Regions from separate parts of the Exiguobacterium sp. UBA3968 genome, predicted to be linked through region 1. Evidence: a T-box and tRNA genes for the amino acid it is inferred to sense, from the RefSeq annotation. Region 1 holds a T-box; the other holds one or more tRNA genes.

Region 1 (3,420 bases):
GGAAGAACCGGCTGTTTATTCGCTTCGTTGACGAAGACCATGAGTTGCGAAATCCCGGTGTTGAACTGAATGTTCGCGAAGTCTTCCGTGACCTTCTTGACGGTCTGGTGGTATGTCCGTTCGAAGTCAGCATCGACTTCCGTGACGTCTTGAATGTCTGCTGTCCGTTCGAACAAGCGCCAAACGCGATCGAGGAAACGACGCGCTCCGTCAAGACCGTTCTCAGACCAGGCAACCGATGCATCGAGTGGTCCCATGAACATTTCGTATAAACGTAACGTATCAGCACCATGCGACTTGACGATTTCATCTGGGTTGATGACGTTACCGCGAGATTTTGACATTTTCTCGTTGTTCTCTCCAAGGATCATTCCTTGGTTGTATAACTTCTGGAATGGTTCTTTTGTTGGTACGACGCCTGCATCATACAAGACTTTATGCCAGAACCGTGCATACAACAAATGGAGAACAGCATGCTCTGCCCCACCGATATAAATATCGACAGGAAGCCAGTATTTTAATTTTTCTGGATCCGCAATCGCTTCTTCATTGTGTGGATCGATGAAACGAAGATAGTACCAGCAGCTTCCGCCCCATTGTGGCATCGTATTCGTCTCGCGACGGCCTTTCATTCCTGTTTCAGGATCTGTGTAATCCAACCAGTCTTCAGCAAGCGCAAGTGGTGATTCGCCCGTACCAGACGGTTTGATTTCTGGAATGATTGGAAGTTCAAGCGGTAATTCCTCTTGATTGAGTGTTTTCATTGAACCATCTTCCATATGAACGACTGGAATCGGCTCGCCCCAATACCGTTGACGACTGAACAACCAGTCTCGGAGTCGATACGTGATTTTTTTACGACCGACTTGGTTCGTTTCGAGTTCAGCGATCATCGTCTCGATTGCTTCTTGTTTCCCAAGTCCATCAAGCATATGCGAGTTGACGTGTTCGCCCTCTCCTGTGTAGGCTGCTTCGTCGACATTTCCACCCGCGACGACTTCAACGATCGGTAAGTCGAATTGTTTCGCGAATTCGTGGTCGCGCTCATCGTGTCCTGGAACAGCCATGATCGCACCTGTTCCGTAAGAAGCAAGGACGTAATCAGCGATCCAGATTGGAAGACGATCGCCTGAGATCGGATTGACCGCAAAAGCACCCGTGAAGACACCCGTTTTTTCCTTCGCTAAATCCGTTCGCTCGAGATCTGACTTCGTTTGGACTTGCGAAATGTACGCATCGACGGCTTCCTTGTGATCCGCTGTCGTGATGTCAGCTACGAATGGATGCTCCGGTGCAAGTACTAGATACGTCGCACCGAAGATCGTGTCCGGACGTGTCGTAAAGACCGTGACTTGTTTTTTATGTCCATCAATCGTGAAATCAATCTCAGCACCCTCAGATTTCCCGATCCAGTTGCGTTGCATCTCTTTGACAGAATCCGGCCAATCGAGATCATCCAGATCTTCAAGAAGGCGATCCGCATATTCCGTGATTTTCAAGACCCATTGACGCATCGGAACACGCACAACCGGATGATTTCCGCGTTCGGATAATCCGTCGATGACCTCTTCATTCGCAAGGACAGTTCCAAGTGCCGGGCACCAGTTGACTGCGACTTCGTCTACGAAGGCAAGTCCTTTTTCATACAACTTCGTAAAGATCCACTGCGTCCATTTGTAGTATTTTGGATCCGTTGTGTTGATTTCACGATCCCAGTCATACGAGAATCCAAGTTCTTTAAGCTGACGCTTGAACGTCTCGATGTTTTTCGCTGTGAATTCGCGTGGATCGTTTCCTGTATCGAGCGCGTATTGTTCTGCTGGTAATCCGAACGCATCCCATCCCATTGGGTGAAGGACATTGTATCCTTGCATCCGCTTCATCCGTGCGAGGATATCCGTTGCTGTGTAACCTTCCGGATGACCAACATGGAGTCCAGCACCTGACGGATACGGGAACATATCAAGGGCATAGAACCCTTCTTTTTCTGGATCTTCTGTCGTGACGAAGGCGTTGTCTTGATCCCAACGCGCCTGCCATTTCGGTTCAATTTCGCGATGATTGTACGGCATGTCTTTTCCTCCTCTAATCTAAAAAAAACCGGTCTTCCGCCCCTAAGAAAAGGGACGAAAGACCGGTTTGGCTTCCGCGGTACCACCCACGTTGTCTGTCTATGACAGACCGCTTGATTCACGGATAACGGTGTGAAAGACCGGATTCGCTACTACGACTTCACGAATCGTGCTCCCTGACGAGTTCACGGTTGTTACCGACTGGTTCGCACCTTCCACCAGCTCTCTTGACGGCACCTTTCCCCTACTGCTTCAGTTCCATGCATTTGACTATCTTTTTCTAGTGTAATCTGTTTCTTCCTCAAGCGTCAACGCTTCCGTAAAATTTCCTCGATTTCTGCGTGTGATTGCGCGACATGATCCGCTTGCTCTAAGCGTTGCGTTGGCATCCGGTCATCAAGAAGCGCAATCACTTCCATGCCTGCTGCTTTCGCACCAATCATCCCGTTCGCAGCGTCTTCAATGACGAGACAGTTCTCGGGTGCGTGTCCAATCCGCTCTGCCGCAAGTCGAAAAATCGCGGGATCCGGTTTCGAACGGATGACTTCTTCTCCACTGACGTAGTGCGTGATCGGAAGCCCATAATGACGGATGACACGTTCGATTTTCTGAAGTGAACTCGAAGAAGCAATGCCGATATCGTAACCAAGAGTCGCCGCTTGTTCGATGACTTGTGTGACGCCTTTTTTTAATCCACACTCTTCCGGCTTTGCATGAATTTGAAACAAGCGATGTTCTTCCTCAAGCAACGCACTAGCTGTTTCTTTCAGCTGATGCTGGGCGACGAGTTCTTCCCACATTTCATCTCCTGTTTTTCCCATGAACGTCGCATACTGAACCGGATCAAGCGGAATCGATAACCTTTTGAACATCTGTTGATGCACTTCAAAGTAGCGAATCTCACTATCTAAGATAACCCCGTCCATATCAAAAATCAGACCGCGTTTTTTCACGATAACTCCCCCTTTATTGATCGATCCTGACTTCAGCATATCAAAAAAACGACTACACGATGTAGTCGTTTTCATACTCTCATTATCTATTTAACTAGTTGCCACCTGAATACCAGCTTGTCGATACGCCGGAAAATAATCGGAATCAGCATTTGATCCGTATCGTATGCAGAGCAAATCATATAGTGATGGCTGCAGGATGGATTTTCCTTGATGATACTCAAATAGTCGATATCCAGTGTAACGGCATTTACTCTCAAAAAGACTATCCCGTTCTTGATACCCGCCCCCAAGATGTTGTTCGACGAGTCCCCGTGCTTTTGCCTGAAGAATTGCTTCGTACTCAAGTCGCTGATTCGGGAACATCTTCGCTTCATCCCGCTTACAGCCGATCA
Region 2 (3,420 bases), 570 kb from region 1:
CAACGATGTATCTTTTAAGCTAATGATCGATTGATTCGTAATCGTTGGTAACATCCGTCGGAATGCTTGCGGTAAAATGATTTGAACCATCGTTTGACGTCCTGTCATACCGAGTGAACGTGCGGCTTCTGTTTGTCCTTTATCAATCGACTGGATACCTGCTCGAATAATTTCCGCGAAATAAGCACCAGCATTGATCGCGACCGTCAGTATCCCTGCATACATCCGGTCCATCGATAACCACTCAAGCGAGTTGAGTCCAAAGTAGATGAAGAAAAGCTGAACGATGAACGGTGTACCACGAATGACATCGATATAGATGATCGCGATTGCGTTCAAAATCTTTAACGGTGACAACCGCATCAATGCGACGACTAAGCCAATCAGAAAGCCGACGATGACCGCAATGATGAAAATATACAATGTGACTTGAAGCCCTTCCAAGAAAAATGGAAATGCGGTTTTGACCACTTCCATTGGCTATCCCACTCCCTTATCGCCTTGCGACTTATTTCAGATACGTGTCAACGATTTTATCGTATTCACCGTTTTCTTTCAGATTCGCAAGTCCTTTGTTGATTTTCTTCAGCAGATCCTTATTCTCACCTTTTAAGACAGCGATCCCGTAGTTATCACCGTTGAGACGATCACCGACAAGTTTCAATCCAAGATTTTGTTGTTTGTTTGCATATGAGATGACCGGATAATCTTCAATCAAGGCAGCTGCGTTACCGTTCTTTACTTCTTGGAACATCGCTGGACTGTCATTGAACTGTGTAACAGTGAAGCCAAGTTTATCCGCGTTGTCCGTTGCATATTTTGCACCCGTCGTTCCCTTTTTGACGGCTACTTTTTTCCCTTTAAGATCGTTAACGGATTTAATACCATTCTCATCTTTTTTGACGACTAAAATAAGACCAGCTTTGAAATATGGGTCTGAGAATGTGACGACTTTTTTCCGTTCTGGTGTAATACTCATACCGGCAATGGCAACGTCCAATTGATTTGCTTGAAGTGCTGGAATGATACCGCTGAAATCCATTGCTTCAAATTTAATCTTGAAGTTTTGATCCTTAGCGATTGCTTTCATAAGATCGATGTCGATTCCTTTGTACGTGTCCCCGTCTTTGTACTCAAATGGTGGATACGTGACGTCGATACCAACTTTATACGTCTTTCCTTCTGAAGACCCTTCATCCTTCGAACCGATACTACATGCACCAAGTACGAGAATACAGCTCATCAAGAGCGCTAGCAAAATACTTCCTTTTTTCATGTTTGTTTCCCCTCTCCTATGTGTTAAAGATTGTCGACTCCACTTAGTACTTTCCCTGAAGAGTACCCTCTTTAAAACGTATTTTACCAGAAAAGTTCTAAAAAGATAAACATTTCTGAATTTTTATTCGATGCAACCGTTTTCTATTCATTATCAAAAAAGGAGGCAACCCCTTGATGGGATTGCCTCCTTCAATCATTTATGCCGCCGAGAGGACTTGAACCTCCACGGTGTTGCCACCACTAGATTCTGAGTCTAGCGCGTCTACCAGTTCCGCCACGACGACGTTGATTTATGATATTAATATAGCGGGTAACGAACTGAGTTGTCAATCATTTCGCAAGATGTTCCGGACGAACTTCTCAACGACGTCATCATATAATGCCGGATCCTCGAAATATGCCATAGCGTGTGCGGCATTCGGAATGACGACCAGTTCCTTTTCCGTTGGACAGGCTTCGTACAGCTCATACACCATATCTGTCGGTACGAACGTATCCGCACCACCATGAATGAAGAGAATCGGAACCTGTGCCTTTTTGACCTGTTTCAGCGCTGATGCTTCACGGAACGTATAACCTGCCTTTAGCTTCGTCAATACGCTCGTCATCCCTAAAAACGGGAAGTGTGGTAGTCGATACATCCGCTTCATCTGATACGCAAGAACAGCATTGACGGACGTATAGGCACAATCAGAAATGATTCCTTTGATTTGTGGTGGAAGTTGTTCGCCACTCGTCATCAATACGGTCGCCCCTCCCATCGACACACCATGTAAGAACAGTTTCGCATCCTGTCCAATCCGTTCAATCAGATAGTTCGACCAACTGAGACAATCTTCACGATCATGCCATCCGAATCCGATATAATGACCGTCACTCATTCCGTGTCCTCGATTATCGGGCATCATGACATGGAAACCGGCCTGATGGTACAGATAGGCGAATCCGGCTAAATCCGTTCCGACGCCTCCGTATCCATGCACGAGAATGACAATCCGGTCTGACGGAACAGGAGACGGGAGGAAATGTCCGCGTAACGTTAAACCATCTTTTGCTTCAATCTCGATCCGCTCGAGCGGCTGCTCCTTGATCCATGTCTGTCCAGGTTGCATCAACCGGACCATCTCATCACTCAAATCCCGATTATTCGATAAGAACGGCTTCGGATTCGTAGCGATTGCCATCTCATAAAAATAATAACTCGCTGCTACTAATCCGAATCCGATGACTCCGATTCCAATTTTTGTTCTGCGACGCATCTGCCCCACTCCTTCTTTCCGTTATAGCTCGATCTTCAGTTGAGCAGCATGGTCATCCTCTTCATCCTGCAAGACTTGTTGACGTAATCGTTGTTCCTGTTGCTGACGCCGGTAGGCAAACTCTTGGACAAGCTCTGTACCCGTGAATCCATCTTCTACGAGTTCACTCAATAAATCCGTTTCTGTCTCGACGACTTCCCCCGGACGACGCATGACGAGAACATCTCCGACTTGTGCAATCAGCAATTCATCTTCTAGACGAAGTGCATCGTAAAACGGTTCCGGTAACGTCATTCGACGTGTTTCCGGGTTAATATGGACGCGTTTATAAACGCCTAATGCTTGAAACTTACGACGTGCCATTGCGTGCTCTCCTTTTTAGTTGAACGTAAGATCGATTCGTGAATCTTTTCCTTGAATACGAACCGTACCCGTCGCTCCATTGATTAACGTTAACTGTGGTGGCTGATGACCGATGTCAAGATCATATAAGACTGGTAAGCCCGTTTCATCGGCTAGATAGTGATACACGTCTAGCCATGTCAGATCTTCTGTAATCCTTGCAGACGTACGGCCAAATAAAAAGCCAGCCGCATGGTCGAACCACCCAGCATACGCCATTTGTCGAAGCGTCCGATGCACCTCGGCAGAACTCGCTTCAGACACCTCGAAGTACCAGAGAATCGGTTCTCCGTTGATCTCTTCATGTTGGAAGCGCTTCACATCTCCGTACGGTGTCCCAATCAGATGGCGAATCGTCTCCAGACAACCCCCAAGTAACCGTCCGGTCACTTCTGTTCGCTCATCAAGTGCTTTCCATTCTGTCGCTTCCGTCAGCTGAAATAACGAACCTGCTGGACGTTCTTCGTCTGTCCACGCGGTT

Evidence for each region. A T-box is a leader RNA that pairs with one kind of tRNA and senses whether it is charged. The one in region 1 lies ahead of leuS (leucine--tRNA ligase), so its partner is inferred to be a tRNA-Leu.
Region 2: it has a tRNA-Leu gene. The T-box ahead of leuS (leucine--tRNA ligase) is inferred to sense a tRNA for this amino acid. The anticodon was not compared.

What each region holds. Positions count from the first base shown of each region.
Region 1 covers NZ_DGCW01000005.1:1,630,108-1,633,527, forward strand. The annotation lists gene leuS (leucine--tRNA ligase) at 1-2,072, opposite strand, end outside; T-box leader at 2,120-2,342, opposite strand; gene B3S86_RS10195 (HAD family hydrolase) at 2,381-3,025, opposite strand; gene B3S86_RS10200 (peptidoglycan bridge formation glycyltransferase FemA/FemB family protein) at 3,116-3,420, opposite strand, start outside.
Region 2 covers NZ_DGCW01000005.1:1,058,083-1,061,502, forward strand. The annotation lists gene B3S86_RS07345 (amino acid ABC transporter permease) at 1-477, opposite strand, end outside; gene B3S86_RS07350 (transporter substrate-binding domain-containing protein) at 509-1,276, opposite strand; tRNA gene B3S86_RS07355 (tRNA-Leu) at 1,479-1,562, opposite strand; gene B3S86_RS07360 (alpha/beta hydrolase) at 1,605-2,537, opposite strand; gene B3S86_RS07365 (hypothetical protein) at 2,559-2,900, opposite strand; gene B3S86_RS07370 (S66 family peptidase) at 2,916-3,420, opposite strand, start outside.